One region of the Streptomyces sp. NPDC047079 genome, then DNA from elsewhere that is predicted to be linked to it. Evidence: riboswitches for the same ligand, from Rfam matches in the RefSeq annotation. Region 1 holds a riboswitch; the other holds the start of a gene.
What was found. Region 1 has a riboswitch for glycine ahead of gcvT (glycine cleavage system aminomethyltransferase GcvT). Riboswitches for the same ligand answer to the same signal wherever they lie in the genome.
Positions count from the first base shown of each region.

Region 2: linked by a shared signal. The riboswitch ahead of gcvP (aminomethyl-transferring glycine dehydrogenase) and the one ahead of gcvT (glycine cleavage system aminomethyltransferase GcvT) in region 1 are both predicted to bind glycine.

Region 1 covers NZ_JBEYUZ010000009.1:28,597-44,322, reverse strand. The annotation lists gene ABZ823_RS14625 (M1 family metallopeptidase) at 1-106, opposite strand, end outside; gene ABZ823_RS14620 (dipeptide ABC transporter ATP-binding protein) at 211-1,677, opposite strand; gene ABZ823_RS14615 (ABC transporter ATP-binding protein) at 1,701-2,798, opposite strand; gene ABZ823_RS14610 (ABC transporter permease) at 2,795-3,793, opposite strand; gene ABZ823_RS14605 (ABC transporter substrate-binding protein) at 3,935-5,725, opposite strand; gene ABZ823_RS14600 (ABC transporter permease) at 5,794-6,801, opposite strand; gene ABZ823_RS14595 (enhanced serine sensitivity protein SseB C-terminal domain-containing protein) at 7,143-7,943, opposite strand; gene ABZ823_RS14590 (enhanced serine sensitivity protein SseB) at 8,221-9,012, opposite strand; gene ABZ823_RS14585 (AAA family ATPase) at 9,221-9,895, opposite strand; glycine riboswitch at 10,067-10,178, shown strand; gene gcvT (glycine cleavage system aminomethyltransferase GcvT) at 10,362-11,480, shown strand; gene gcvH (glycine cleavage system protein GcvH) at 11,590-11,967, shown strand; gene glyA (serine hydroxymethyltransferase) at 11,980-13,242, shown strand; gene ABZ823_RS14565 (L-serine ammonia-lyase) at 13,329-14,696, shown strand; gene ABZ823_RS14560 (hypothetical protein) at 15,101-15,409, opposite strand; gene ABZ823_RS14555 (XRE family transcriptional regulator) at 15,642-15,726, shown strand, end outside.
Region 2 covers NZ_JBEYUZ010000044.1:1,023-16,748, reverse strand. The annotation lists gene ABZ823_RS29590 (hypothetical protein) at 208-792, shown strand; gene ABZ823_RS29585 (VOC family protein) at 1,021-1,719, opposite strand; gene ABZ823_RS29580 (DUF5999 family protein) at 2,034-2,240, shown strand; gene gcvP (aminomethyl-transferring glycine dehydrogenase) at 2,385-5,270, opposite strand; glycine riboswitch at 5,447-5,542, opposite strand; gene ABZ823_RS29570 (PRC-barrel domain-containing protein) at 5,657-6,028, shown strand; gene ABZ823_RS29565 (DNA polymerase IV) at 6,153-7,550, opposite strand; gene ABZ823_RS29560 (MerR family transcriptional regulator) at 7,675-8,349, opposite strand; gene ABZ823_RS29555 (bifunctional nuclease family protein) at 8,694-9,167, opposite strand; gene ABZ823_RS29550 (MerR family transcriptional regulator) at 9,252-10,010, opposite strand; gene ABZ823_RS29545 (FHA domain-containing protein) at 10,055-10,927, opposite strand; gene ABZ823_RS29540 (DUF881 domain-containing protein) at 10,989-11,963, opposite strand; gene ABZ823_RS29535 (small basic family protein) at 11,969-12,301, opposite strand; gene ABZ823_RS29530 (DUF881 domain-containing protein) at 12,298-13,197, opposite strand; gene ABZ823_RS29525 (mannose-1-phosphate guanyltransferase) at 13,297-15,726, opposite strand, start outside.

The DNA.
Region 1 (15,726 bases):
CGATGCCGTCCGCCCCGGGCGAGGGGGCGGAGGAGGCCGCGATGACGAGGAAGGAGGCCGCGGCGGCGGCGAGGGCCCCTAAGCGTGCCGAACGGGAGAGTGCCATGAGTCGTCCCTTCGAGCGTGCTGTCGATCTGTGGATCAGACGGACACGCAGACTCTGCGCTCTCCCGTTCGAGCATGTACATGACTTTACTGAGTTGTCATGCGTTACTGCTTTCGGCCGTCGGCGTCCGACTGCTCGGAAGAAGCAGCTTCCGTCTTCGGAGAGGGAGCCTTCGCCGTCTCCTCGGCGGGTTCTTCGGCGTTCTCCGAAGACACGGCCTCGGTCGGTTCCTCGGATGCGGCCTCCGCCGACTCCTCGGAAGCGGCCTCAGTGGGCTCCTCGGAAGGGGCCTCCGCGGGCTCCTCGGGAGCGGCCTCCGCGGGCTCCTTGGCGGCGGGCTCGGTCGGCTCGGGCTCGGTCGGCTCCTCGGCGGCGGGCTCGGCGGACTCCGCCTGGACCTCCGCGGCCACCGCCGCCGACGTCTCCGCCGACTCCTCCAGCACCGCCTCCGGCACCAGCTCCGCCGCCTCCTTGGCGTCGGACAGCAGCACGGTGTCCTGCGGCGCCTGGTCCTGGAAGTTCTCCGGGTGGTGGCAGGCCACGCGCTGGCCGGGCTTCAGCTCCAGGAGCTGCGGCTCGGTCGTCCGGCAGATCTCCGTCGCCTTCCAGCACCGCGTGTGGAAGCGGCAGCCGCTCGGCGGCGCGATCGGCGAGGGGACGTCGCCCTTGAGCAGGATGCGCTCGCTCTTGGCCGACTTGCGCCTGGGGTCCGGGATCGGCACCGCCGACATCAGCGCCTTGGTGTACGGGTGCATCGGCGCCTTGTACAGCGATTCCCGGTCGGCCAGCTCGACGATCTTGCCGAGGTACATCACCGCGATCCGGTCCGAGACGTGCCGGACGACCGACAGGTCGTGCGCGATGATCACGTACGTCAGGCCGAGCTCCTCCTGGAGGTCGTCGAGCAGGTTGACGACCTGCGCCTGGATCGACACGTCCAGCGCGGAGACCGGCTCGTCGGCCACGACCAGCTTCGGGTTGAGCGCGAGCGCGCGGGCGATGCCGATGCGCTGGCGCTGACCGCCGGAGAACTCGTGCGGATACCGGTTGTAGTGCTCGGGGTTGAGACCCACGACCGACAGCAGCCGCTGCACTTCCTTCTTGATGCCGCCCTCGGGCGTCACGCCCTGGAGCCGGAAGGGAGCGCCGACGATCGTGCCGATGGTGTGGCGCGGGTTCAGCGACGAGTACGGGTCCTGGAAGATCATCTGGACATCGCGGCGCAACGGGCGCATGCCCGCCACCCCGAGGTGCGTGATGTCCTTGCCCTCGAACTCGATCTTTCCGCCGGTCGGTTCGAGCAGCCGGGTGATCAGCCGGCCCATCGTCGTCTTGCCGCAGCCCGACTCGCCCACGACGCCCAGGGTCTCCCCGGCCTTGACCTCGAAGTCGAGGCCGTCGACCGCGCGCACCGCGCCGACCTGACGCTGGAGCAGACCCTTCTTGATGGGGAAGTGCTTCTGGAGCCCGGTCACCTTCAGCAGCGTCTCGCCGGGCGCCGCGTCCTTGGTGAGAGTGGCCGCACCGGAGCTCTTCGCCTCCGCGCCGTCGCTCTGTGCAGGGATGCTCACTGCCTTGTCCTCTGCGTTCTCACTCACAGCTTCGGCGCAATCTCTTCGGTCCAGATACGCTCCCGCTGCTCCTGCGTCATGTGGCAGGCGGCCCAGTGACGGCTGCCGACCTCGGTCAGCTCCGGCCGGACGGTGCGGGTGACGTTGTCCTTCGGGACGTCGGCGTACGGGCAGCGCGGGTTGAAGGCGCAGCCGGACGGGACATTGATGAGGGAGGGCGGAGAGCCCTTGACCGGGATGAGGCGCTCCTGCTGCTCACGGTCGAGGCGGGGCATCGAACCGAGCAGGCCCCAGGTGTAGGGGTGCCGGGGCTCGTAGAACACCTTCTCGGCCGGGCCCCGCTCCACGCAGCGGCCTCCGTACATCACCAGGATGTCGTCGGCCAGTTCGGCGACGACGCCCAGGTCGTGGGTGATGATGATGACCGCGGAGCCGAACTCCTTCTGGAGATCGCGAATGAGGTCGAGGATCTGGGCCTGGACGGTCACGTCCAGGGCTGTCGTCGGCTCGTCCGCGATGAGCAGCTCGGGGTTGTTCACCAGCGACATCGCGATCATCGCACGCTGACGCATACCGCCGGAGAACTCGTGCGGGTAGTTGTCCACCCGCTTGTCCGGCTGCGGGATGCCCACGCGGTCGAGCATCTCGATCGCGCGCTTGCGGGCGGTCTTCTTGTCCACGTCGTGGTGGATGCGGTACGCCTCCACGATCTGCTGGCCGATCGTGTAGTACGGGTGCAGCGCGGACAGCGGGTCCTGGAAGATCATCGCCATCTCGCGGCCGCGCAGCTTGCGCACGTGGTCGGGATCGGCGGACAGCAACTCGGTGCCGTTCAGCCAGATCTCGCCGGAGATCCGCGCCTTTCGCTTGCCGTACTGGCCGGCGGTGTGCAGGCCCATGATGCCGAGCGAGGTGACCGACTTGCCGGAGCCCGACTCGCCCACGATGCCGAGGGTCTTGCCCTTCTCCAGCTGGAAGCTGAGCCCGTCGACGGACTTGACGAGGCCGTCGTCGGTCGGGAAGTGCACCTTCAGGTCGCGTACTTCGAGGAACGCGCTGGAGGCGGGCGAGCCGGTGGTGGGCTCGCCCACAGCCGATCCGGTCTTGCTGAGTTCGGTCATGCGAGCCTCACTCGGGGGTCGATCACGGCGTACAGGAAGTCCACCACGAGGTTGGCGACGATCACCGCGAGCGAGGTGATCAGGGTGACGCCCAGGATGAAGGGCAGGTCCTGGTTCTTGATGGCGTCCAGCACCTTCTGGCCGAGACCGGGAAGGCTGAACGTGGTCTCGGTCAGGACCGCGCCGCCGATGAGGGCACCGAGGTCCATGCCCAGCATGGTGAGGACGGGCGTCATGGTGGAGCGCATGGCGTGCTTGCCGATGACGACCCGCTCACGCAGGCCCTTGGCGCGCGCCGTGCGGATGTAGTCCTCGCCCAGGATCTCCAGCATGGTGGCCCGGGTGATCCGGGCGTACATCGCCGCGTAGAGGAACGCCAGGGTGATCCACGGAAGGATCATGCCGCCGAACCAGCCCGTGAAGTTCTGCTCGATGGGCACGTACTCGGCCTTGATCCAGTTCAGTCCGTAGCTGAAGATCGCCAGGCTGAGCAGACCGGTGAAGTAGATGGGGAGCGAGACACCCGCGAGGGCCACGACCATCGCGCCGCGGTCCCACAGGCTGCCTCGCTTGAGGGCGGAGAGCACGCCCGCCGCGACACCGAAGACCAGCCAGAGGACGGCGGCACCGAGCGCCAGCTCCAGGGTGACCGGGAAACGGTCGGTCAGCACCGGCCAGACGGCCTGCTCGCTGCGGAAGGAGTAGCCGAAGCAGGGCGCCGCGCAGTGGGTGACATCACCGCCGCCCGAGTAGGTGCGGCCCACGAAGAGGCCCTTGAAGAACTCCCAGACCTGGGCGTAGATCGGGTCGCCCAGACCCAGCTTCTCCCGCACCGCCTCGACGGCGGCCGGGTCCGCCTGCTTGCCCACGAAGCTCGCGGCGATGTCCACGCCTGCCCACTTGGGGACGAGGAAGAAGATGCTGAAGACCACCAGGACGATGACCACGAGCATCACTGCGGCGGCGATCAGCCGCCTGATGAGATAAGCGAGCACAGCTTACGGCCCGCCGCGGACCGCGGGCCACCTCCGGTCTCCCCACTGCCTCGAGAGCGTGGGGGGACCCCCAGGTGGCCCGCGGTCACGCCGCGCCGGCCTTCACCTGCCTTTCGTGCCGTTCGGCGGGTGTGCCGGGGTTTACTTCGCGGACTTCAGGCCCAGGTTGACGAAGTCGTACTCACCGCTGTACGCGTTGGTCGTGTACACGTTCGCCAGCCGGTTCGAGCGCCAGTTGATGAACTTCTCGAAGACGAAGGGCAGGTAGTAGCCGCCCTCCATGACCTTGTGGTTGATCTGCGTGGCGATCTGGGCCTGCTGCGAGGTGTCCGTCGCCTTGGTGTACTGGTCGAACAGCCCGTCGATCGTCTTGTCCTTGATCAGGGCGTAGTTGTTGTTACCGCTCTGCGCGATGTAGGAGCTGTTCCACAGCGGCAGACCGTAGCCCTGGACGGACGGGAAGTCCGGGCCCCAGCCCATGATGATGATGCCGTAGTTCTTCTTCTTCACGTTGTCGGGGCTACCGATGATGCCGGTGGTCTGCGAGCCGTCGTACTGGTCGATCTGGGCGGTGATGCCGACCTTCTTCAGCGACGCCTGAAGGGACTGGGCGGTGGCCACCTCGACCGGCTTGTTGTTGCGGACGGCGATGGTGGTGCTGAAGCCGCTCGGCTTGCCGCAGGCCTTCAGCTCTTCCTTGGCCTTGGCCACGTTGCCGTTCTTGTTCGCCGTGGCGAGCTGGAACGGGTCGTACTTCTGGCCCTCGGCGCCCGGCACGGACGGCGGCAGCATGTTGGTGCCGATGTCACCACCGGCGATCGGGCCACCGCGCGCGGTCTGGAGGGACACGTGGTCGGCGCCGTAGATTGCCGCGTTGCGGCAGTGGATGTTGTCGAAGGGCTTCACGCTCTGCGGGAAGACCGCGTAACGGATGTAGCCGGAGACCGGGTTGTCCAGGTTGTCCTTGTGCTGCTTCAGGGCGATGGTGCGGCCCTGCGGCGACAGTCCCGTCTGGTTGAGGTCCAGGTCGTAGTCGCCGGCGATCAGGCGCTGGTCCAGGTCGTTGGCGTTGGTGAAGAACTTGATGCTGACCTTGTCCGGGTACGCCTTGCGGACCGGGTCCGAGGACTGCTTCCAGTTGGTGTTGCGGACGAGGACGAGGTCCTTGCCCGGCGAGTACGACTGGAACTTGTACGGGCCCGAGGAGAAGGGGTGGAGCGCGTACTTGGACTTGGTGTCCTTGTCCTGGCGGACCGGGGACGCCGAGGGCAGCGCGATCATCTGGAGGAAGTCCGAGTTGGGCGCCGGCAGGTGGAAGACGACCGTCTTCGCGTCGGGCGTCTCGATCGCCTTCAGGCCCAGGTGGTCCTTGGAGGTGTCCTTGTAGGGGCCCTTGTACGCGTTCTTGGGGTCGAGCACGTTCTTCAGGTAGAGCGGGCCGCCCGAGAGGACGTCCTGCGCCCAGGCGCGCTCGATGCCGTACTTGACGTCCTGGGCGGTCAGCGGCTTGCCGTCCTCCCAGGTGAGCCCGTCACGCAGGGTGAAGGTGTAGGTCTTGCCGCCGTCCGAGACCTTGCCCATGTCGGTGGCGAGGTCCGGCTGGAGGTCGGCGCCCGCCTTGCCCGGCTCGGTCTTGTAGGTGACCAGCTGACGGCTGTAGTAGCGCATGAAGTTCCACGCCATGCCGTAGTAGCCACGCGTGGTGTCCCACGAGTCGGCGTCCTGCGCGCTCGCGAACTTCAGCTCGCCGCCCTTCTTGGCCAGCGAGGCCTGGGCGACCTTGTTGTTCGCCGCGTCGAAGCCGGCGGCGCCGTTCTTCGAGTCGTTGCCGCTGTCACCGCCGCCGCACGCCGCCGTGGTCAGCAGCGCGGCGACCACGGCCGCAGCGGCCACGGCCTGCTTGCGCCGCCCTGAGGTGCGTTGGGTAGTCACGATCTCGGATCCTCCGGATAGATGAGAGACCCCGTGCGTGTGCCACGGGTCGCTGGGGGTACGGCAGTTCAGCGGGAGCCCTTGGGGTCCAGCGCGTCGCGCACGCCATCGCCGAAGAGGTTGAAGGCAAGCACGGTGATGAAGATCGCCACGCCGGGGACCACCATGTACGTGGGGTCCGAGTCGTAGTAGTCGATCGCGTTCGAGAGCATCTGGCCCCAGGAGGCCGTGGGCGGCTTCACGCCCACGCCAAGGAAGCTGAGCGCCGCCTCGGTGAGGATGTTGGTCGGGATCATCATCGTCGTGTACACGATGATCGGCGCCACGAGGTTGGGCAGCAGTTCCTTGAAGAGGATGTAGAACCGGCCTGCGCCGAGGGAGCGCGCCGCCTCGACGTACTCGCGCTCGCGCATCGAGAGCGTCTGGCCGCGCACCACACGTCCGACGTAGGGCCAGCCGAAGAACCCGATGACCAGGATCATCACGAAGATGCGCACGCCTGTGCCGGTCAGCCCCAGCATCTGGGTCGGTATGACCGAGACCAGCGCGATGATGAACAGCAGCTGCGGGAAGGCCAGCAGACCGTCCATGATCCGGCTGATCACCGAGTCGACCCAGCCGCCGAAGAAGCCGGCGAGGATGCCGAGCACGGTGCCGAGGACGACGGCGACCAGCGCCGAGAGGAAGCCCACGAGGAGCGAGATCTGTGCGCCGTAGACGATGCGGGCGAAGATGTCGCGGCCGTTGACCGGTTCCACGCCCAGGAGGTGGTCGCCGCTGATGCCGCCCAAAGACCCCTTGGGCGTGCCGAACAGCGGGTCGATCAGGTTCTCGTGGTACGCGTCGGGATCCTGCCCGATCAGGTTCGTGATCACGGGGGCGAGGACCGCCATCAGGATCAGCACGAGCACGACGATGCCACCCGCGAGGGCGAGCTTGTCCCGCTTGAGGCGCTCCCAGGCGATACGGCCCAGGGAACGTCCCTGTACAGCCTTCGCGTCAGCACTGGCTACGGCCGCTTCCTCGGCAGCACTCGGTGCCGCTTCCGCGGTCGGCTCGTGCAATGGTGCCGTCATCTGGCAGGGACCCCTCTCAACCGGCGTTGACCGGCCCGCACTTGCCGCGGTCGGCGGCATGATCAGTCCGTCGTACACAGGGGGCGAACCCCTTGAAGCGGGAGTCTTCAACGCTTCGGCGATCCGTTGCCAGACTTGACGGTGAATGGATGCGTAAACGTGATACGGGTAGGGGGGTTCCGTTATCCGGACGTTGGGTAACGGGGTGCGGACACCCGCCAACTGGGGCAGACCGCACGAGACTCGGACCAACCTCCCGCATCTACGCGCGAAGATGAGCCGCTGCCACCGGACATGACCGGCACCCGGACGGCCCGGTTACCCACCAGGCCTGGTCCGCGTCAGTAGGCGCCGCGCACCGGCGGGTAGCCGTATCCCCCGGCCGCCGGAGCCTGGGCCGGGGAGGCGTGGGCCTCACGGTCGTAGAACGGGCGGGCGCTGGCGCGGAGCCACATCGCGACCGGGTCGTACTCGTCGGACATCGCCACGGTCGACACCGGCAGCCCCTCCGGCACCGCCACGACGGACTGCTGCATCATCGCGCGCACCGAGTCGACGGCGGGCGGGGAGGTGTCGTAGACGTCCAGGCCGATCGCCAGGTAGGGCGCGCCGAGGGCGGGCTGCACCCAGGCGCGGCGCAGCGAGCGGACGGCGGGCGTGCGGTGCGCGTTCTGTGTGAGCAGGGCGTAGAACTGCGGGATCTCGATGGCCGGTTCGGCGAGCCGGAGCGGACCGGCGGGCTGACGCTCGAGGCCGGTCGCGATGCGGCGCAGGTCCAGCCAGGGGATGCCGACTCCGCCGCCGGGAGCGTGCGGGTTCAGCCAGAGGCCGTAGTGGTCCGGGTAGAGGGTGCGGGCCACATCGAGGGCGTCGACCACCTCGTACGAGCGGCTCCAGCCGCTGGCGGAGAGTTCCTGGGCGGAGGTGACGCAGGGCGCGTAGCCGTAGCCGTTCACCTCCATGTTTCCGTACTGGGCGTCGGGCGAGCCGGCCTGGCCGTGCCAGAGCAGCATCCAGACCTGGCCGGACGACGGCGTCGCGAGTACGCGCAGCAGCGCCTCGTAGGCGTCGAAACGCCCGGGCGTCACCTGGCGCAGCATCTGCTCGACCTGCCCGGCCGCGGCCGTGCCCGACGCGCTCACCCTCTACCGCCCCTTCACGACAAGCCTGACAACCCTGACGGAGACCTTCGGTGCGGTGTGCACGGTTTTCGGCCGCGCAACCCCGACCGGGCCATTGTCCCCCGTCCGCAGGACACCGCATCCCCCCGCGTGCGGCCGCGCCGTGGGCCGGGGCCTCCGGCCGGAAGCGGGCTCGCTCCGTCCCGGCCATGAAACCAGGTTAAGGCGCCATCCTGACAGCACTCGACGCGCGCCGCCCGAGGTCGTCCCGGCACCGTGCCCCACGGGCGCGGGCGGCTCAGTAACCCTGCTGGTAGAACGGCCGCACCCGCTCCCGCAGCCACTCTCCGACCGGGTCCTGGGCCACATCCAGGAACACCATGTTCACGGGCGTCTCCACCGGCGCCTTGCCGAGCGCCCGGCCGAGCGCCTCCAGCGGGAGCGCGCGTATGTCGCCGTCCCAGGAGGAGAGTTCGACACCGATGAACATCACGGGGTCGGCGGTCTCGATCGCGGCCAGGCAGCGGCGCGCGGTGAGCACCACCCCGGTCGCCGCGAACTCGGCCGACGCGGCGGCGAGGAAGTCCACCGGGTCGTCCTGCCAGTCGGGCTCGAACAGCCGGACCCGCCCGCCACTCACGGGACCGTCCAGCGGGGTGCGCCCGGCGCGGCACAGCTCGGCCACCGCGTCCGGCGGCAGCGGCACCCCGACCACGCCGCCCGGGTTGACCGCGATGCCGATCTGCGGGGGCAGCCCTCGGGCGAACTCGACGGCGGGCGCGATGGTGTACGCCATGTGGTTGCCCACGACCTGGCGGAACTGCTCCTCGGAGCTGAACACCGGGACGTACGCCTGCCCCTCGATCTCCGTCGCGGGCAGGTCGAGCGGGCCGCTGTGCGGGCCACCGCCGCTCGGCAGCGGCACCCACAGGAAGCTGCGGCCGAGGACCTCGACGATCCGGCCGCCGGCCGAGGGGACCCCGAGCGAGGCGGAGAGGACCTCCTCCAGCTCGTTGCCCGGCCATCCGCCGTGCGGATGGGGATGTGCCTGTGCGGGGAAGTCCGCGGGAAGGTCCGCCGGGAAGTCCATCTGCTACCACCTGCTGAAGAACCGCTGCTGAGACCGGAAAGGCTAACCGGTACGGGGCCGGGCCACTCTGCGCAGTCCACGAACCGGCACGGCTCGGCTCGCCGAGCCGAGGTGGCTCAATCCGCCGAGCCGAGGTGGCCCAGCCCGCCGAGCCGAGGTGGCCCAGCCCGCCGAGCCGAGGTGGCCCAGCCCGCCGAGCCGAGGTGGCTCAATCCGCGAAGTCGATACGGCGCAGGACGTCCGCCGCTTCCCGGTCCAGGAGCACCACCGAGCCGCAGCCGTCCGGGACGGTGCCCCGCTCGACGCTGCCCAGCAGTCGGCGGGTGGCCTTGCGATGCCTGAGGAACGCGTACCACGAGACGCCCCGGCCGCGCTCGCGCTGGCCCGCCAGGGCCGTGTCCACGGTGACGTCGAGCACGAGCAGGTGGAGGGTGCCGCCTCGACGGCGGGCCGACCGGGCCAGCCAGCTGCGCACCCAGGTCTGCGCACCGCAGTCATGGACGACGACGCCTGTGCCGGACCGCAGGGCGCGGCGCAGGCCGGCGTAGTGGGCGAGGCGGACCAGGGGGCGGTAGACCGCGTAGGGCAGGAAGCGGGACAGGCGCGCGTCCCAGCGGTCGCGGACGTCCTGGGAATCGATCCGCGCGCCGCGCACGGCACGGCGCATGAGAGTGGACTTGCCGCTGCCGGGCAGACCCGTGATCACGACGATGTCGCTCGTGCCGAAGGTGAGCCCCCGGGTGCCGCGCCCGGCGTGGTCGCGCAGGTCGCGCACCGTGGCCGCCCGCGGCGGCCGGTGGGCCTGACGGGCCGGGGAGCCCGGCTGCCCGGGCACCGCGATGCCCGAGGTCGTCGCGTACGCCGTCGTCCTGTTCACCGTGATCGTCCTCCCCTGGGGGTCAGGAAGTCCCATCCCCGTCGAGTGTAAAGAGAAGGTAATGCGCGGTCTCTCGTGATTCCGTTCTCGTAGCGCCACAAGCCGGTTACAGATGCGGCCCTGCCACGATCGGACGAGGCGTGCAATGATGTGCCCGCCAACTGCATACCGGCCGCTTGAATCCGCGCGGGAGAGTCCCGGGTCCGTACCTCTTCCGTACGGCTGCCCGGGCGCCGAAGGAGCAAGTCCCTCCCTTGAATCTCTCAGGCCCCGATACCGCGCGGGCGAGGCACATCTGGAAAGCGGGCCGCTTCAGGTGGCTCCACCCAAGGTGCAAGCCGTGACGATCCGCCCCGCGACGTCATGGCGAACCTCTCAGGTTCCGATGACAGATGGGGAGGAACGACCTCGTCCTCCCCCACGCCCTGCTTCGCTCGCGCGCGGGGACCCCATCGCCCTGGGAGCACAACCCATGAGCAGCAGCCCCCTGCGCCGTACCGCGCTCGATGCCCTGCATCGTTCGCTCGGCGCCACGATGACCGACTTCGCGGGCTGGGACATGCCCCTGCGGTACGGCTCCGAGCGCGACGAGCACGTCGCCGTCCGAACCAAGGCGGGCCTCTTCGACCTCTCGCACATGGGCGAGATCGCGGTGACCGGTCCCGAGGCGGCGCGGCTTCTCGACCACGCGCTGGTCGGCAACATCGGCTCCGTCGGCGTCGGCCGCGCCCGCTACACCATGATCTGCCGCGCGGACGGCGGCATCCTGGACGACCTGATCGTGTACCGGCTCGGTGAGCGGGAGTACATGGTCGTCGCCAACGCCTCCAACGCCCAGGTGGTCCTGGACGCGCTCGTGGAGCGGTCCGCGGGCTTCGACGCCGAGGTGCGCGACGACCGGGACGCCTACGCGCTCATCGCCGTCCAGGGCCCGGAGTCCCCCGGCGTCCTGAAGTCCCTGACCGAAGCCGACCTGGACGGCCTGAAGTACTACGCGGGGCTGCCCGGCACGGTCGCGGGCGTCCCGGTGCTCATCGCCCGAACCGGCTACACCGGTGAGGACGGCTTCGAGCTGTTCGTCGCACCCGAGCACGCCGAGAAGCTGTGGCGGGCGCTGACCGAGGCGGGCGCGCCGGCCGGACTGGTCCCCTGCGGCCTGTCCTGCCGGGACACGCTGCGCCTGGAGGCGGGCATGCCGCTGTACGGGCACGAGCTGACCACCTCACTGACCCCCTTCGACGCCGGGCTCGGCCGGGTCGTCAAGTTCGAGAAGGAGGGCGACTTCGTGGGGCGCGCCGCGCTCCTCGAGGCCGCCGAGCGCGCGGAGAAGAACCCGCCGCGCGTCCTCGTCGGCCTGGTCGCCGAGGGCCGTCGCATCCCGCGCGCCGGATACCCGGTCGTCGCCGGCGGCGAGGTGATCGGCGAGGTCACCTCCGGTGCCCCCTCCCCCACGCTGGGCCGGCCGATCGCGATGGCGTACGTCGACGCCGCGCACTCCGCGCCCGGCGCCGCCGGGGTCGCGGTGGACATCCGGGGCAGCCATGAGCCGTACGAGGTCGTGGCACTGCCGTTCTACAAGCGTCGGAAGTAGACACTGGGCCCGGGCCGGACGTGACGTCGCACCCGTCCGCCCTGCTCACCAGCGTCTTCAGCAGTACCCCCTACACCACCACTCCCCCGCGTACAGGAGAATTCAGGCCATGAGCAACCCCCAGCAGCTGCGTTACAGCAAGGAGCACGAGTGGCTGTCGGCCGCCGAGGACGGCGTCGCGACGGTCGGCATCACGGAGCACGCGGCCAACGCGCTCGGCGATGTCGTGTTCGTCCAGCTCCCGGAGGTCGGTGACACGGTGACCGCGGGCGAGACCTGCGGCGAGCTGGAGTCGACCAAGTCGGTCAGCGACCTCTACTCCCCGGTCTCCGGCGAGGTCACGGAGATCAACGAGGATGTGGTGGACGACCCGTCGCTGGTGAACTCCGCTCCCTTCGAGGGCGGCTGGCTGTTCCGGGTGCGCGTCACGGAGGAGCCGGCCGACCTGCTCTCCGCGGACGAGTACACCGAGTTCTCCGGCAGCTGAGGAACCGTATACATGTCGATTCTGAACACGCCCCTGCACGAGCTCGACCCGGATGTCGCCGCCGCCGTCGACGCCGAGCTGCACCGCCAGCAGTCCACCCTCGAGATGATCGCCTCGGAGAACTTCGCCCCGGTGGCGGTCATGGAGGCCCAGGGCTCGGTCCTCACCAACAAGTACGCCGAGGGCTACCCGGGCCGCCGCTACTACGGCGGCTGTGAGCACGTCGACGTGGTCGAGCAGATCGCCATCGACCGCGTCAAGGCGCTCTTCGGCGCCGAGCACGCCAATGTGCAGCCGCACTCCGGTGCGCAGGCCAACGCCGCCGCGATGTTCGCGCTGCTCCGGCCCGGCGACACGATCATGGGTCTGAACCTCGCGCACGGCGGGCACCTGACCCACGGTATGAAGATCAACTTCTCCGGCAAGCTCTACAACGTGGTCGCGTACCACGTGGGCGACGACGGCACCGTCGACATGGACGAGGTCGAGCGCCTCGCCAAGGAGAACCGCCCGAAGCTGATCGTCGCGGGCTGGTCGGCCTACCCGCGGCAGCTGGACTTCGCCGCCTTCCGCAGGATCGCGGACGAGGTCGGCGCATACCTCATGGTCGACATGGCGCACTTCGCCGGGCTGGTGGCCGCGGGCCTGCACCCGAACCCGGTCCCGCACGCCCACGTCGTCACCACCACCACCCACAAGACGCTGGGCGGCCCGCGCGGTGGCGTGATCCTGTCCACGGCCGAGCTGGCCAAGAAGATCAACTCCGCGGTCTTCCCGGGGCAGCAGGGCGGTCCGCTGGAGCATGTGATCGCGGCCAAGGCGGTCGCCTTCAAGGTCGCGGCGAGCGAGGACTTCAAGGAGCGGCAGCGGCGGACGCTGGACGGCGCCCGTATCCTCGCCGAGCGTCTGGTCCAGGACGACGTCAGGGCCGTGGGCGTGGACGTCCTGTCCGGCGGCACCGACGTGCACCTCGTCCTGGTCGACCTGCGTGACTCCGAGCTGGACGGGCAGCAGGCCGAGGACCGCCTCCACGAGGTCGGCATCACGGTCAACCGCAACGCGATCCCGAACGACCCGCGCCCCCCGATGGTCACCTCGGGCCTCAGGATCGGCACGCCGGCCCTGGCGACCCGCGGCTTCACGGCCGAGGACTTCGCCGAGGTCGCGGACGTCATCGCCGAGGCGCTGAAGCCGTCCTACGACGCCAAGGCGCTGAAGGCCCGGGTGAAGGCCCTGGCCGACAAGCACCCGCTGTACCCGGGCCTCGCCAAGTAAGTCACCTTCCGGCCGGCACCGCGCACACTGGAAAGGAGCGCGGTGCCCGGCCGGCCCCTGCACCACCCCCGTATTGAGGAGTCCCCGTGGCCATCTCGGTCTTCGACCTGTTCTCGATCGGCATCGGCCCGTCCAGCTCCCACACGGTCGGCCCGATGCGCGCGGCGCGCATGTTCGCCCACCGCCTGCGCAACGAGGGCCTGCTGGATTCGGCCGCGTCCGTGCGCGCGGAGCTGTACGGCTCCCTCGGCGCCACCGGCCACGGCCACGGCACCCCCAAGGCGGTGCTGCTCGGGCTGGAGGGCTCCTCGCCGCGCACGGTGGACGTGGAGGGGGCCGACCAGCGGGTGGAGAACATCAAGACATCCGGCCGTATCCGCCTGCTGGGTGAGCACGAGATCGCGTTCTCCTTCGACGACGACATGGTGCTGCACCGCCGCAAGGCACTCCCGTACCACGCGAACGGCATGACCCTGTGGGCGTACGACGCCTCGGGGGCCGAGCTGCTCACCAAGACGTACTACTCGGTGGGCGGCGGCTTCGTCGTCGACGAGGACGCGGTGGGCGCGGACCGCATCAAGCTCGACGACACGGTCCTGAAGTACCCCTTCCGCACCGGGGACGAGCTGCTGCGCCTGACGAAGGAGACGGGTCTGTCCATCTCCTCGCTGATGCTGGAGAACGAGCTGTCCTGGCGCACGGAGGACGAGATCCGCGGGGGCCTGCTGGAGATATGGCGGGTCATGCAGGGATGCGTGGCGCGCGGCCTGTCGCGGGAGGGCATTCTGCCGGGCGGTCTGAAGGTGCGCCGCCGCGCGGCCGTCACCGCGCGCCAACTGCGCGCCGAGGGCGACCCGCTGGCCCGCGCGATGGAGTGGATCACGCTCTACGCGATGGCGGTGAACGAGGAGAACGCGGCGGGCGGCCGGGTCGTCACGGCACCGACGAACGGCGCCGCGGGCATCATCCCGGCGGTGCTGCACTACTACATCAACTTCGTGCCCGGCGCGGACGAGGACGGGGTGGTCCGCTTCCTGCTCGCCGCGGGCGCGATCGGCATGCTCTTCAAGGAGAACGCGTCCATCTCCGGCGCGGAGGTCGGCTGCCAGGGCGAGGTCGGCTCGGCCTGCTCGATGGCGGCGGGCGCGCTGGCGGAGGTGCTCGGCGGCACCCCCGAGCAGGTGGAGAACGCGGCCGAGATCGGCATGGAGCACAACCTCGGACTGACCTGCGACCCGGTCGGCGGCCTGGTCCAGATCCCGTGCATCGAGCGCAACGGCATGGCAGCGGTCAAGGCCGTCACGGCGGCCCGCATGGCGATGCGCGGCGACGGCTCGCACAAGGTCTCCCTCGACAAGGTCATCAAGACGATGAAGGAGACCGGCGCCGACATGAGCGTGAAGTACAAGGAGACCGCCCGCGGCGGGCTCGCGGTGAACATCATCGAGTGCTGAGCAGACAGGCCCTGACCCGCACGTTCCGGAACGGACGCCTTCCCCGCTCATGGATGTGTTCGCGTGGTGCGGGGCGTCGGACCGACTGTCAGAGTGGTGACGCCCTGGGCCGGGTGGACCCTAGCGCCGCCGATGTCGGCTGATCCGGACGGCCCCGACCGGATCGGGATCCGCAAGGTAGGCAAGGTGGGAATGTTCCTCCGCCGGCGCCCCCGCCGGTGACACCCGGCAACGGACAACGGCAGGGCCCGGCAGACGGATCTGCCGGGCCCTGCCGCACCGTGATCACTCTCACCGGGATTTCCCGTACCTCACACGAGAGCCCACCAGTACCAAGGCCGGTAACGGGGGGCGTGAGAGGGCCGGAGGCCGGACCTGCCCTTCCCTGTGGGGCAGGTCCGGCCCTAGACGAACCGTCCGCTCAGGCCGGTCGCGCCGAGACCCCGGGGGCAGTCGGCCTTGGCGTACTCGTAGCCGATGGCGCTGCGCTTGGCGACGCCGCCGCCGCACTCGACCGTGACCCTGATGTCGCGGCCCGCGCCGGCGCAGTTGAGGTGTCCGCGGCCGTGGCCGGCGTACCAGTCGGTCCAGCCGCTGCAGGAGGACGGGTAGGAGGCGGTCACGGTGGGGGCGGCGACCGCGGGGAAGGCGGTGGCGCCGAGGGCGAGGGCCGTGCTGAGACCGGCGGTCGCCAGGAGTCGGCGGATGCGCATGGAGATGCTCCTCGTTCGTGGTCGGTGGGTGGTGCCCGGTCCGGCTCGCTGTCCGGCGGGGCGTCACCGAGACTGCTGATCGGCGGCGGCGCGGGGCAAGGGGTGCCGGCCGTCCCGGACAGGGGACGGCTGTCCGGGCTGGTCAGGGAGTTGTCCGGGGCGGATCCGGACGGCGGGACATGGCGGGATCCGGCGTTGTCCCCGCTTTCGGGGGCGCAGCAGGATGACGTTCATGAGGAACCTGGGGGATCTGTCGCCGTACGAGGCCCGGGACCCGGCCGGCTTCGTCGAGTCGATGCGGCGGCTCAAGGAGCGGT
Region 2 (15,726 bases), on a different contig from region 1:
CATGAACATGTGTCGTATAAACTTCCCGAACGGGGCAGAGAGAGTTGGCGAGCGCGGTTCTGAGCCCTGTCGTCAATGCGCCTCCATTCGTCCGGGCACAGTTCCCCCGCTCCTCTGACCCCGAGAGCTGACAGCGCTGTCCGCCCGCCCTTCTCGCACCGCCCCGCCCCCGCGCCACCGTGCCTGTCGAATGAGAGGCGACCCACCATGCTGCTGCATGTCCCCCCGGCACCCGCGCCCGCTCTTCGTTCCGTCCTCACGGCACTCGGTTCCCCCACCGCGGTCCAGGAGGCTCGTACTCCGTCCCTGCGAGCCGCCCAGGGACCCGCGACTGCCGAACTGCCGCTGCCCGTGCACATATTGGACGCGATCACCCCCGCGGGCGCGTCGGCCACCCGGCTCGCGGGATGGCGTTTCCTCATCCGCTGCGGGGAGCGCGCCGTCGCCGCCGCCGACACCATGCTGACCCCTGACGGCTGGGCGTTCTCCCACTTCTTCGAGGGTCCCTACATCGCCGCCACCGAACGCGCTCTGCGCCAGGCGGAGGCGGTGACCCAGCCCTACCAGGCCCGGCTGCTGTCCGTCCCGAAGCTGTACATGCTCACCCTGTGGCTGCACGGCGACTGCGCGGCCGACGGCGCGACCGGCTCCCTGGCTCCGACCGATCTCCTGGTTCCGCTCGCCCCGGCCCCGCCCGGCATAGCGGCCCACCGTCCGCACCGCGTCGCCGACCTGCTGCCGGTCCTCACCCTGCGGATGACGCCGGCCCCGCTGCTCGGCTCGCCCGCATAACCACAGACCCGTCCTCCCACCCGTGCCCCGCCGCCGGAAACGGCTGCGGGGCACGTTCCGTGCGCGCGTCGCCGCACACCGCAGCAGCCCTCGCACGTCCGTGCCCCACCGCGCTCCCACGGGGGGACCAAGTGCCGCCCGCCCGCAGGGACCAGACGAGTAGTTCCGAACACTGATGGTCCGCTCGGAGACCCAGGGTGGGTGCCCAAGATCGTCGGGCAGGGGCTTTCACGGGCGGCCGCCGTCTGGCGCAATCCAGCCCGCCACGCCGACGCACGCCTCATTCCCTTCAGGATCGGCCAGCACCCAGTTCGACGGCGCGTCGCCATCATTCACCAGGCGGCCGCCGGCAGCGAGCGCCGCGGCTATCCGAGCCTCGGCCTGGTCGTACGGCACCCAGACGTCGACGTGGACCCTGTTGCGCTGCGGGCGTGGTGCGTCCATCGACTGGAAGTAGAACGGTGCCCCGCGGCGGTGCGGGTCGACCAGGTCCTCGCCACTGTTCGCACGGTCCTGGTAGCCGAGCACGGCACGCCAGAAGGGCACCACGTCGGGAACGGCGAGGGCGTCAACAGTGACCTGGACGGTCCGCACGGCTGACGGGTCGGCTGGAATGTCCAACGTGCGTGCCACCGCCGAGATCCGCCGGGCCAGCTCGATGTGCCGCTCGGTCAACCCGTAGTAGTCGTCCGTGATCGTGATCAGCCGTACGGTCACACCCTCGTGCCGCAGGTCGACGTCCGGGTGCCCGTCCCTCACGCCCGGCAACTCGCTGATCGCCTGCACGAGCCGGGCGCCGACCGTGAACGACCCGGTGCGGTAGTACGCACACGCCCCCTCGCCCAGCACACGCCAGTCCTCCAAGCCGATGGTCTCGTGGAACTGCTGCGGCCTGATGCGCTCGATCTTGCCCTCTACATAGGTCATACGCTCAACGTAGCGTGCAGGTCCGACAACTTCCTTCGATCACTGGGTACTTCAGAACTACTCCTCTAGCCCCTTCCGGCCATCGCAAACCACCCGAAGGGACAGTGGTTCGAGCTGAACCGCCCGCGCGGGTGACGCGTCATGAACCTGTGAGGGCCGGTGCAGCGAAATGCCTGCGGACTGACGGCCGTAGGGCAACACTGGGTCCCGCCACGAATCGCCAACGGGGGGCGGCCATGAAGGACGCGACGAGCCGCAGGACAGACACGACAGCCATCTCACCCATCACGCCAGAGCGAAAGATCCCATCCACCATGTGCCAACACCAGCCACCGTGCCCGACCGCCGAATCCGCCGACCGGGAGTCCGCCCGTCTCGTGGCGCACCACCCCGAGCAGGGATGGAGCCTGCTGTGCAACGGCGTTCTGCTCTTCGAGGACACCGGTGAGCTTCTGCCCGACGGCCGGATCATCGCCCCGCACCGCCCATTGGGCACGGACCAGGTGATGACGGCCGCCTGAGCGGCGCGCCAAGGGACAGGGGCTGCCCCGTGACGCGAGGGACAGTCGCTGCCCGCTCATGAGCGGGGCCTCGGGGCCCTGCCATACAAGGGGCCGGCCGGAGACATACGCTCCGCACCGGCCCCGACGCATGTCCGACCCCGGTTACTCGTCGTAAGCGTCCAGTGGCGGGCAGGAGCAGACGAGGTTGCGGTCGCCGAAGGCCTGGTCGATGCGACGCACCGGCGGCCAGTACTTGTCGGCGGCGGACACACCGGCCGGGAAGACGGCCTCCTCCCGCGTGTACGCGTGCTCCCAGGTGCCTCCGAGCGCCGCCGCGGTGTGCGGGGCGCCGCGCAGCGGGTTGTCCTCGGCGGGCCACTGGCCCGAGCCGACCTTGTCGATCTCGGCGCGGATGGCGATCATCGCGTCGCAGAACCGGTCCAGTTCGGTGAGGTCCTCGGACTCCGTCGGCTCGATCATCAGCGTGCCGGCCACCGGGAACGACATCGTCGGCGCGTGGAAGCCGTAGTCGATCAGCCGCTTGGCGACGTCGTCGACGCTCACGCCGGTCGCCTTGGTCAGCGGGCGCAGGTCGATGATGCACTCGTGCGCGACCAGGCCGCCCGGTCCGGTGTACAGCACGGGGTAGTGCGGCTCGAGGCGCTTGGCGACGTAGTTGGCGGAGAGCACCGCCACCTGCGTGGCCCGCTTCAGCCCCTCGCCGCCCATGAGCCGGACGTACGCCCACGAGATCGGCAGGATGCCCGCGGAGCCCCACGGAGCGGCCGAGATCGGGCCGACGCCCGTCTCGGGACCGGCCGCGGGCTGCATCGGGTGGTTGGGCAGGTACGGCGCCAGGTGCGCGCGCACACCGACCGGGCCGACGCCGGGACCGCCGCCGCCGTGCGGGATGCAGAAGGTCTTGTGCAGGTTGAGGTGCGAGACGTCGCCGCCGAAGTGGCCCGGCTTGGCGAGCCCGACCAGAGCGTTGAGGTTGGCGCCGTCGACGTACACCTGGCCGCCGGCCTCGTGCACGGCGGCGCAGATGTCGGCGACGTGCTCCTCGAACACGCCGTGCGTGGACGGGTAGGTGATCATCAGCACCGCCAGTTCGTCGCGGTACTGCTCGATCTTGGCGCGAAGGTCCTCGATGTCGATCTCGCCGTCCTCCGCGGTCTTCACGACGACGACCTTCATACCGGCCATAACGGCGCTGGCGGCGTTGGTGCCGTGCGCCGAGGAGGGGATGAGGCACACGGTGCGCTGCTCGTCGCCGTTGGCGCGGTGGTATCCGCGCACCGCGAGCAGACCGGCCAGCTCGCCCTGCGAACCCGCGTTGGGCTGGAGGGAGACCTTGTCGTAGCCGGTGACCTCGGCGAGTCGCTCCTCCAGCTCGGCGATGAGCGTGAGGTACCCCTGCACCTGGTCGGTGGGTGCGAAGGGGTGCACCTGCCCGAACTCGGGCCAGGTGACCGGCTCCATCTCGGTGGTCGCGTTGAGCTTCATGGTGCAGGAGCCCAGCGGGATCATGCCGCGGTCGAGCGCGTAGTCACGGTCGGCCAGCCTGCGCAGGTAGCGCAGCATCGCGGTCTCGGAACGGTGCTGGTGGAACACCGGGTGGGTGAGGTAGTCGTCGCTGCGCAGCAGCGCCTGCGGCAGTGCGTCCTCGGTCGTCGCGTCCAGCGCCGCGACATCGCCCTCGACCCCGAACGCGGTCCAGACGGCACCCAGCTGGGCCCGGCCGGTCGTCTCGTCACAGGCGATCGACACATGGTCGGCGTCGACGAGGTGCAGGTTCACGCCCTGCTCGCGCGCGGCGGCGACGACCGCGCCGGCCCGGCCCGGCACCCGCACGGTCAGTGTGTCGAAGTAGGAGCCGTGCACGACCTCGACCCCGCCGGCGGTGAGCCCGGCGGCCAGGATCGCGGCGTACCGGTGCGTGCGCCGCCCGATGCTCCGCAGGCCCTCGGGCCCGTGGTAGACGGCGTACATCCCGGCCATCACCGCGAGCAGGACCTGAGCGGTGCAGATGTTGCTGGTCGCCTTCTCACGGCGGATGTGCTGCTCCCGCGTCTGAAGCGCGAGCCGATAGGCCTTGTGCCCGTCCGCGTCCACGGAGACTCCCACGAGCCGGCCGGGCAGGCTCCGGGCGAACTTGTCGCGCACCGCCATATAGCCGGCGTGGGGGCCGCCGAAGCCCATCGGCACGCCGAAGCGCTGGGTGGTACCGACGGCGATGTCCGCGCCCAGCTCACCGGGGGAGGTCAGCAGGGTGAGCGCGAGCAGGTCGGCGGCGACGGTGACGAGCGCTCCCAGCTCGTGGGCCTGCTCGATGACCGGCCTGATGTCGCGTACGGCACCGGAGGCGCCCGGGTACTGGATCAGTACGCCGTTGATCTCCCGCTTCGCGACCTCGGCGGGGATACCGTCGCTGAGGTCCGCGACGACGACCTCGACGCCGGTGGGCTCGGCGCGGGTCCGGATCACGGCGACGGTCTGCGGCAGCGCGTCCGCGTCGACCAGGAAGAGGCCCTTCTTGTTCTTGCCCATGCGCAGGGACAGCGCCATCGCCTCGGCGGCCGCCGTTCCCTCGTCGAGCAGGGAGGCACCGGAGGTCGGCAGACCGGTGAGGTCGGCGACCACGGTCTGGAAGTTGAGCAGCGCCTCGAGCCTGCCCTGCGAGATCTCCGGCTGGTAGGGGGTGTACGCGGTGTACCAGGCCGGGTTCTCCATCACGTTCCGGAGGATCACCGGCGGCGTGAAGGTGCCGTAGTACCCCAGGCCGATCATGGAGTCGAGGACCTGGTTGCGGTCGGCGAGCGAGCGCAGTTCCGCCAGCACCTCGGCCTCGGTGCGCGCGCCCGGCAGGTCCAGGGCGTCGGCGTTCTTGATGACATCCGGGACCGCTGCGGCCGTGAGCTCGTCGAGCGAGGCGTAGCCGACGTGCGCGAGCATCTTGGCCCGCGCCTCCTGGTCGGGACCGATGTGGCGCTGCTCGAAGGGCGTTCCCTGCTCGAGCTCGGAGAGCGGAATGCGATGGGCGGTCATTGCGGAGGCCTCCTGGTCTGACGCGACCTTCGAGGGGCACCTCGGCGCGGGTACCCCGACGGCCTCCCCCTCTGTCATCTGACCTGAGAGCTTCACCGGTCCGCCCGAAGGCGCTCCGGTTTTCACCGTCGGTGAGAGCGGGAGCCGTCGACGCCCGCCCTGCTTTCCAGAGTGACCTCGTCCGTGCGGTACGTGTGCCTGAGAGATTCCGGGGAGGGTTTGCTCCTTCGGCGCCCTCGGATCGCTCCGAAGGACTCTCCCGCGCGGGGTCAGCAGCCGCTTGCCAGACTACCAGCGGGGACAGCCAGGGCACCTTCGAGTGGCCGCGGTGCTGAATGTGCTCTTTCGTAGTGCTTACGGATGTGTTGCGACCTGTTGGAGGGACCGTGCAGACCGACATCGATCCGCGGAATCTTATCGGCCGCAAGGCGTTCGACCGCAACGGCGTCAAGATCGGCACGATCGACGAGGTCTATCTCGACGACGCGACCGGGGTGCCGGAGTGGGCGGCTATACGGACGGGCCTGTTCAGCAGGGACGCGTTCGTGCCGCTGGAGCCCAGCCGGCTGGTCGAGGGCACGCTCTACGTGCCCTTCGAACGTGCGCTGATCAAGGAGGCGCCCGACTTCGGCGTCGGGCGGCACCTCTCCCCCGAACAGGAGCTTCAGCTCTACCACCACTACGGCCTCGACATGGCCCCGCCGCCGGCCCCGCCGGACCGCGACTTCGGGCGGCTCGCGGAGCCGGACGGGACCTGACAGGGGACGCCCTTCGATCGGGCGCCCGCCGCCCAGGGAAAAGGCTTGGTCCGGCACCGGCTGTTTCCGGGCGGTCGGCGCACCGCCTTCCGCAGTCGCGTCGCCCGACGGCACTTCGGAGTCGTCAAGCCCCGCTGCCCGTAGCCGTGGATGGCACGTCGGCGGCCCCGGGTCTTCGCGGCACCAAGGGCAGCGGTTCCGCCGGCTCCAGCCCGGGATCGTCGGTGCGGAACGTGCGTACGCGCCCAGGCTCCGAGTCGGGCGTCTCGAACCGTATGGTCACCCTGCCCAGCCCGCTGCCCTGCACCCACCCGTACCCGTAGTCGGTGTGGCGCACGTCCTGCCCGGCACGCCATACCGGCTCGGTCGGTGCCCCCGCGTTCTCTTCGGCGGACTCGGCGCTTGCGTCCGCCTCCGGCTGGTCCTCGGCCACCGCCTCCCCCGCGGCCACGTGAGCCTGGGCGAACAGGTCCTCCTGGGTGTAGTCGGCGAGCCCGCTGACGCCGACGCCGAGCAACCGGACCCCGCCGGTGGTGTCCACGGAGTCCAGCAGCCGCGCGGCCGCCTCGCGCACCACCGCGGGGTCGTCCGTCGGTCCGCGCAGGGTCTCGGAGCGGGTCAGGGTCGAGAAGTCGTATCGGCGCACCTTCAACACAATGGTCCTTCCCGAGAGTCCGGAGTCCCGCAGCCGCCGCACACAACGGTCCGCGAGCCGCTGTACCTCCAGGCCGACCCGGACCCGGTCGTGGATGTCGACGTCATACGTGTCTTCGACCGACACCGACTTGGCCTCCCGCTCCGCGACGACGGGCCGCTCGTCCCTGGCCAGGGCCATGGCGTACAGGGCCTGTCCATGGGCCTTGCCCAGCAGTCTGACGAGTTCGTCCTCACCTGCCTCGGCGATATCGTCGACCGTGGTGATCCCCGCCCGCCGCAGATGGTCCCCGGTCGCGGGCCCGACCCCTGGCAGCGTGCGCACCGACAACGGCCCGAGCAGCGCTCGCTCGGTGCCGGGCCGGATCACCACGAGGCCGTCCGGCTTGGCCTGCTCGGAGGCGATCTTGGCGAGCATCTTGGAGGCGGCCAGTCCCACCGAGCCCGTCAGCCCGGTGACCGAGCGGATGTCAGCGCGCAGCCTGACCCCCACGAGCCGGGCAGACTCCTCGTCCCAGGCCACTCCCCCGGCCTCCAGGTCCACGAAGGCCTCATCGAGGCTCAAGGGCTCCACCAGCGGCGACAAGGCCCGCAGCAGTCCCATGACCTGCTCGCTGATCTGCCGGTAGAACCCGAAGCGCGGCACCAGATAGGCCGCGTTCGGCGCGAGCCGGCGTGCCTGGGCCATCGGCATCGCGGAGTGCACGCCGAAGACCCGCGCCTCGTACGACGCCGTCGCCACCACTCCTCGCGGCCCCAGCCCTCCCACGATGACGGCCTTTCCGCGCAGGCTCGGCTTGGATGCCTGCTCCGCCGAGGCGTAGAAGGCATCCATGTCGAGATGCAGGATCGTGGGCGCGGTTCTCACATCTCCGATGCTGCCCCACGCCACTGACAATGCGGCCGGGAGTGTGCGGCGCGTCCCGGACGCCCCCCGCCGCACCCCGGTCGAGCACTGGAGGCGCCCGAACGCCCGGTCGCCGCGTGGCGTGTCAGACGGCCCGATTGCGGCGCCGGGCCAGCTCGTCCGCCGGGTTGTGGCCGACGATCGTCTCGCCGGTGTCGATCCGCTCGCCGTGCAGCTGCGACAGCGCGTTCTCCACGTCCTGCCACACGACGCCTACGGCAATGCCGAAGATTCCCTGTCCGCCCTGGAGCAGGGCGTGGACCTCGTCCGGGGAGGTGCATTCGTACACCGTCGCGCCGTCGCTCATGAGCGTCATCCGCTCCAGGTCACGGAAACCGCGCTCCCTGAGGTGCTGGACGGCGGTGCGGATGTTCTGCAAGGACACGCCGGTGTCGAGGAAACGCTTGACGATCTTCAGGACGACGACGTCACGGAAGCTGTAGAGGCGCTGGGTCCCCGACCCATAGGCGGGGCGCACGCTCGGTTCGACGAGACCCGTTCTGGCCCAGTAGTCCAGCTGCCGGTAGGTGATGCCCGCGGCGGCACATGCCGTGGGGCCGCGATAGCCGAGGTGCTCGGAGGCCGACTCGGCGTCTGCGGGCACCGCCGTCGGCCGCTGGGGGGAGGAGCCGGCCGCGTCACCGTGCTGGGGACACCCCCTGCTCGAGCGGAGCCGAGAGCTTGGGGGAGGGTACGGACCGCTCTCCCCCAGACTGCGTCCGGGGGCACCCCCTGCCGTACCGTCGCCGCTGCTTCTCACGCCGACCTCCGTCCTTGACCTGCCTTCTCGACGGTAGGCAGTCACCAGGGGTGCGTCAACGATCGCCACACTCGGCACGCCGAGTGATAATCACCCTAGGAGTGGTTTCCCGTGCCCTTCCGCGGGGAAAGGCTAGCCGAATGCTCTGGCCAAGGATCAGGAGATGCCGCGAGGCCCTCCGGCGGGGGCGCAACGGCTCTCCAGCACCTGACCCCACAGTCGCGCCCCACCCGCACACGGTCACGACCACGGAAGCGGCCGCCATAGGCCGCCCATGGGCACCGTGAACACGGCGCGGCCACGCCTCCTGCCCCCACCCCGGCCCACAGGCCCCGCAGCGACCCTCACTGGTTGCTCGTACCGAAGTCCTCCGGAGAAATCTGGTCGAGGAACTCGCGGAACTTCTCGACCTCGTCCTCCTGCTCGTCCGGGATCGCGATACCCGCGTCGTCCAGCACCCCGTCACTGCCGTAGATCGGCGTCCCGGTGCGCAGGGCAAGCGCTATGGCATCGGATGGGCGAGCGCTCACCTCCACGCCGCTGGCGAAGACCAGCTCCGCGTAGAAGACGCCCTCACGCAGATCCGTGATGCGTACTTCCGTGAGCTCCTGGCCGACGGCTTCCAGCACGTCCTTGAACAGGTCGTGGGTCAGCGGTCTGGCGGGGGCCATGCCCTGTTGGGCGAACGCGATCGCCGTCGCCTCCCCGGGGCCGATCCAGATGGGGAGGTAGCGGTCGCCTCCCACTTCACGCAGGAGCACGATCGGTTGGTTGGAGGGCATCTCGACCCGGACACCTACGACATCGAGCTCGTTCACACAGTAACCCTAGGCCGTGGTCGGGATGTTTGGGTAGTCGGGCACAGGACGGCGGGCCGATCCGCCGTCGGCGAACGCCCCGGGTCAGGGCAGGCGCACGCCCAGAGCGGACTGCACCAGCGCCGCGTGCAGCTTCACCGCGAGTCCGGCCAGCTCCTTCGTACGGGCTTCGGCGTGCGCCCTGGTCTGCGGATTGCGGTGACGGCGCAGGGGGGCCACCACCTGGTCCACGAGGCCCGCCTCGCGGTCCGCGGCGGCCTTCATCACCCGCAGATGACGCGGTTCGATGCCGTGCCGGCCGATTTCGGCCAGCAGAGTGGCCACGGTGACGGCCTCGGCGTCGTACATCCCCTCCACATGGGGTGTGACCAGGCCATACGACTCCCACTCCGCGAGCTGCCCGGCGCTGATCCCGGCGGCTGCCATCAGCTCCTCACGGTCGATCCGCGCGGCCGGGGCGGCCTCGGGCTCGGCCAGGAGGTCCCCGAGCAGCTCTCCTCCGTCGCCGGTGTCACGCGGACGGCCCAGGGAAGGCAATCGCACCTCTTCACCGCGCTCCAAGGCGTCCAGATGCTCACGGATGACCTTGAGCGGCAGATAGTGGTCCCGCTGCATCCTGAGCACCTGACCGAGGCGCTCGACGTCCCGTGCGCTGAACTTGCGGTACCCCGAGGGGGTGCGCTGCGGCTCGATGAGCCCCTCCGACTCCAGGAAACGAATCTTGGAGACGGTGACCTCGGGAAATTCCTCGCGCAGCACGTTCAGCACGCTGCCGATGCTCATCAGCCCGCTGTCCGGGGCGGCGGTGCCGCTGTCGGCACCGCCGCTCGGTGTGTGAAGCATGGGACCTTCCCTGGGGGTCCCCCCGGACGGAGTCTGGGGGCGGGTCAGATGCCCCGCTGGTTGGTGTAGAAGACCAGCCGGTACTTGCCGATCTGCACCTCGTCGCCGTTGTGGAGCAGGACCTGGTCGATGCGCTCACGGTTGACATACGTGCCATTGAGGCTGCCGACGTCGGCGACCGTGAACGAACCGTCGGGGCCGCGACGGAACTCCACATGGCGGCGCGACACCGTCACATCGTCCAGGAAGATGTCGCTCTGCGGATGACGCCCCGCCGTGGTCAGATCGCTGTCCAACAGGAAGCGGCTGCCCGAGTTGGGGCCGCGGCGCACCACCAGCAGCGCCGAGCCGAACGGCAGCGCGTCGACCGCCGCCTGCGCCTCCGGGGAGAGCGCGGGCACGGCCGTCTGGCCGGTTGCCTCCGCGTCGTACGCCTCCAGACCGGAAATGGAGATCGTGGACGTCGTCTCCGACGCACGCTCCGGAACCGCCCCGGCTCGAAGCGGCGCGCCGCAGTTGGAGCAGAAGCGGCTGTTCTCCGCGTTGCGGTGGCCGCACCTCGTACACACCAGGGCCGACATGTCCCCGAAACCTATGGGGCCGGACATACCAGGGTCAACAGACGGCGCGCCCTGACCTCCGGAAATGTCACCACCCGGACCAGCGACCTGGTCCCGGAACAGCGGGCGCTGGCCCTCCGCGTCTCGCGGCTGTGCGCGATGACGGGCAGTCGCGTTGTCGCTGCCCTCTCGCGCGCTCTTGCCGAACAACTTCGCAAACAACTTCACGGGCGATTCCCCTTGACCGAAACAGACCCGCCCGTGGGGCAGGACGAACCCTGATTGCATACACCGGCCGACCCGGACATCCTCACAACGTCCGTATCCACCAGACAGTTTCCACCACGCACCACCCATTCGGTGCGCCGACCCCCCGCAACCTGATGCCCTCGGCGGATGGGCTCCATGCACCCCCGGTTCACGGGGATGACGACCGAGCGTAGTCAGGCTGCTTCGCCGCTCGCAAGGCGTTCACGACGATCTTCGTCGAACGTTCCACGGTGACGGTGGCCTGCTCCTTCTCGAGGGTCTGCACTACGCCTCCCGGGATGTTGAGCGCCGGCTCGAGGTCCTGCGGCTTGCCGATGACCTTGAAACGATAGGGCTGGGTGATCTTGTTCCCGTCGACGCTCACACTCTTCCCGGAATCCGACAGGTAGGTACTTGCGACGACCCGTACGCCGTTCACCTCTATGGCCTCCGCGCCGGCCGCGCGCAGCTCCTGGATCGCGTCGAGCAGCATGTCCGCCTGGACCGTTCCCTTCCTGTCCTCGATGGTCACCGTGATCCCGGGTCCCTGTGCCGCCACCGTGCCCGCAAGGATGCCGAGTTGCTTCTCCTTCTCGGCGGTCTGCTTGCGGGCCTCCTCGGCACGGTCCGAGCTGTTCTCCAGCTCGGCCCGCTGATCCTGGAGACCCTGCTTCTCGTCCTGAAGACGCTGGGTGCGGTTGTCCAGTTCATCGAGGATGCGGACAAGATCTTCCTGGCGTGCGCCGCGCAGGGCGCTGCTTCCGTCGCTGTTGGAGGCGACCTGCACGGCCAGACCGAAACCCAGGCCGAAAAGCAACAGCGCGACGATGAGTTGGGCCCGGGTGACCCGCGGTGGCCACAGCTCCTTCACCAGACGCTGACGACCGGTCAGCTCGGCCCCGGAACCGTCGGTCCCCTTGGGTGCCCGCGCGGTCCCGGGAGCCGTGGCGGGGACCTCCTGCGGAAGCTCCCTGCGCAGCCGGTGCCCGGGACCCTCCTCGTGCTCGGGCCCTGGTTCCCGCTCCTGCCCGGACTCCTGCTCCGGCCCGGTTCCCTGCTCGCGTCCGGGGTCCTGCTCCGGCCTGGGATCCCCCTCGTTCCCGGCGCCCTGCTCCGGCCTGGGGGTCGCGTCCTCGTTGCTCATCGGCCTCACGCCCGGAACACGTGCCGGCGGATCGCCGCGGCGTTGGAGAAGATCCGGATCCCGAGGACGACCACGACACCCGTCGACAGCTGCGCGCCGACACCCAATTTGTCGCCGAGGAACACGATCAGCGCCGCCACCACGACGTTCGACAGGAACGACACGACGAAGACCTTGTCGTCGAAGATTCCGTCGAGCATGGCCCGCAAGCCGCCGAACACGGCGTCCAGCGCCGCCACGACGGCGATCGGGAGATAAGGCTCGACGACCGCCGGAACCTCGGGCCGGACCAGCAGGCCGACCACGACTCCGACGACGAGGCCCAGTACGGCGATCACGATGTGCCCTTCTCTGTGCTCTGTTGTGCTGTACGTACGATCACACTCGGTGCGGCGGGCAGCCGGACGTCGGCCTCGGTGGAAATGCCCGTCCGGATCCCGTAGTTCTGCTGCAGCGCATGCAGGTACAGCCCGTCGGCGCTGTTCTGGAACCTGGTGCTGAGCCGCTGGCCGTCCCCCACCGCGAGCACCGTGTATGGCGGCACCAGCGGCCTGTTGTCGACCAGTATCGCGTCACCCGCCGCCCTGATCGCCGACAGGGATGTCAGCCGCTGTCCGTTGATCGCGATCGCCTCGGCCCCCGACTCCCACAGCCCGTTGACGACGCGCTGCATGTCCCGGTCGCGTACGCGCCCGGTGTCGGAGAAGCCGGAGGTCTCCCGGGGATTTCCGTCACCGCCCGTGGTGGCTTCCTTGGCGTCGTTCACGACGAGCTTCACGCCGGGTCCGTGCACGGCGACGGCCCCCGAGAGGATCCCCACCAGGTCGTCGCCGCCCACGCCGCTCTTGAGGGCCGCGCGCTGCCGTGCGCTGACGTCGTCGCGCAGCTCGTCGACCGTGGCTTCGAGCTTGTCCGCGGCCGCCGTCTCCCGCTGAATGCGGTCGATGAGTTCCTGGCGCTCCTTGGCGACCGTCGGGGCCGCGATACGGGCCTGCGCGGCGCCCACGGTCACCACGAGGCCGGCGAGCACCAACCCGGCCGCCAGAACGAGCCTGGCCCGCACCGTCCTGGGCATACCGCCGGCGCCGTCGGCCTTCTTCCGAGCGGCGGCTTCGGCGTATCCGTCGTCGAGGCTGTGGTCCATGACGTTGGTGAGCAACGACATGGAGGCGTCCGGACGCGGGGGTCGCGTGGTTGTGCTCCGAACGGGGGGCGGCTGCGGCATGCCGCACATCGTCGCACGCCGCGCGTGATACCTCCGAATGGCCCCACCCGGCGTGCCGGACAGACCCCCTTGGGGGCACTTGTCCGGCACGCGCGCGTGGTGGGCGATTTATCGGCCGGCGCTGTCCACGACCGCCGACCACTCGTCCAGCAGGGCCTGCGCGGAGGCGTCGTCGGGCCCCTCCGCCCACAGATGCGTGACGGCCTCGGCGGGATCGGGCAGAACCAGCACCCACCGCCCGTCCGCCTCCACGACCCGCACGCCGTCGGTCGTGTCCACGAACCGGTCCCCGGCCGCCTCCACGACACGGCGCATCACGAGCCCCTTCGCGGCCCAGGGAGTCGCGAGATCGCGCTTGAGGACGTGCGCACGCGGAATCCGCGCGTCGATCTGGCTGAGGGTGAGCTGCGTGCGGGCCACCAGCCCGATGAGCCGTACGAAGGCGGCCGTCCCGTCGAAGACGCTGCTGAACTCCGGCACGATGAACCCACCGCGCCCGTCTCCGCCGAAGATGGTCGATTCCTCCCGGCCCACGCGTGTGAGGTCGTCCGGCGAGGTGGTCGTCCACTCGACCTGCGTCCCGTGGTACGCCGCCACCTGCTCGGCGATCCTCGTGGTGGTCACTGGAAGCGCCACCCGCCCGCTGCGGCGCTCGGCGGCCACCAGGTCGAGCATCACCAGCAGCGCCCGGTCGTCCTCGACGATCCGCCCCTTCTCGTCCACGAGCGACAGCCGCTCGCCCACGGGGTCGAACCGCACACCGAAGGCCGCCCGCGACGACGCCACGATCTCACCGAGTCGCACCAGCCCCGACCGCCGCGTCTCGGCGGACTCCGTGGGGCGGGACTCGTCGAGGCCCGGGTTGATCGTCAGCGAGTCCACACCCAGCTTGCCGAGCAGGCTCGGCAGAACCAGACCGGCGCTGCCGTTCGAAGCGTCCACGACAACCTTGAGACCCGACTCGGCGATCCCGGAGGTGTCGACGCTCCGCAGCAGCGAACCGGTGTACGAGTCGAACACGCTGGACGGGAAGTACAGGTCTCCGATCTCGCCGGGGAAGGCCCGCCGGTACTCCTGCCGCGCGAACACCCGGTCCAGCTTCCGCTGACCGCCCTGTGACAGGTCGGCGCCCTGACCGTCGAAGAACATGATGTCGACGGAGTCCGGCACACCGGGAGACGTCCGGATCATGATCCCGCCCGCGCTGCCCCGCGCGGTCTGCTGCCGGGCGACGGGCAGCGGTACGTTCTCCAGGTCGCGTACGTCGATGGCGCTGGCCTGGAGCGCGGAGATGACCGCACGCTTCAGCGCACGGGCACCACGGGAGTGGTCGCGGGCCGTGGTGACCGTGGACCCCTTCTTCAGCGTCGTGGCATAGGCGCCGGCCAGCCGAACCGCCAGTTCAGGGGTGATCTCCACGTTCAGGATCCCGGAGACTCCCCGGGCGCCGAACAGATGCGCCTGGCTCCGCGACTCCCAGATGACCGAGGTGTTAACGAAGGCGCCGGCCTCGATGGTCTTGAACGGATAGACCCGGACATTGCCCTGCACGATCGATTCTTCGCCGATGAGGCATTCATCGCCGATGACGGCGCCGTCCTCGATCCGGGCCGCGCGCATGATGTCGGTGTTCTTTCCGACCACACAGCCCCGCAGATTGCTGTGCTGGCCGATGTACACGTTGTCGTGCACGACGGCTCTGTGCAGAAACGCTCCGCTCTTGACGACGACGTTCGAGCCGACGACGGTGTGCTCCCGGATCTCGGCACCGGCCTCGACCTTGGCGTAGTCACCGATGTACAGCGGGCCCCGCAGAACGGCGTCAGGGTGCACCTCCGCGCCCTCAGCCACCCATACGCCGGGAGAGATCTCGAAGCCGTCGATCTCGACGTCGACCTTGCCTTCAAGAACGTCGGCCTGCGCCTTCACATAGCTCTCGTGGGTGCCGACGTCCTCCCAGTAGCCCTCGGCGACATAGCCGTAGATCGGCTTGCCCTCCTTCATCAGCTGAGGGAAGACATCGCCGGACCAGTCGACGGGCACATCGGGCTCGACATAGTCGAAGACCTCGGGCTCCATGACGTAAATGCCCGTGTTGACGGTGTCGGAGAAGACCTGCCCCCAGGTCGGCTTCTCCAGGAAGCGCTCGACCTTTCCCTCTTCGTCGACGATCGTGATGCCGAATTCCAGCGGATTGGGCACACGGGTCAGACAGACGGTGACCAGAGCGCCCTTTTCCTTGTGGAAATTGATCAGATCGGTGAGATCGAAGTCGGTCAGCGCATCACCGGAGATGACGAGGAAGGTGTCGTCCTTGAGTGCTTCCTCGGCGTTCTTGACACTCCCGGCGGTACCGAGTGGCTTCTCCTCGTTGGCATATGTGAGCTCCATCCCGAGCTCCTCGCCGTCACCGAAGTAGTTCTTGACCAGCGAGGCAAGAAACTGGACTGTGACGACGGTCTCGTTGAGCCCATGCCTTTTGAGCAGCCGCAACACGTGCTCCATGATCGGGCGGTTGGCCACGGGCAGGAGCGGCTT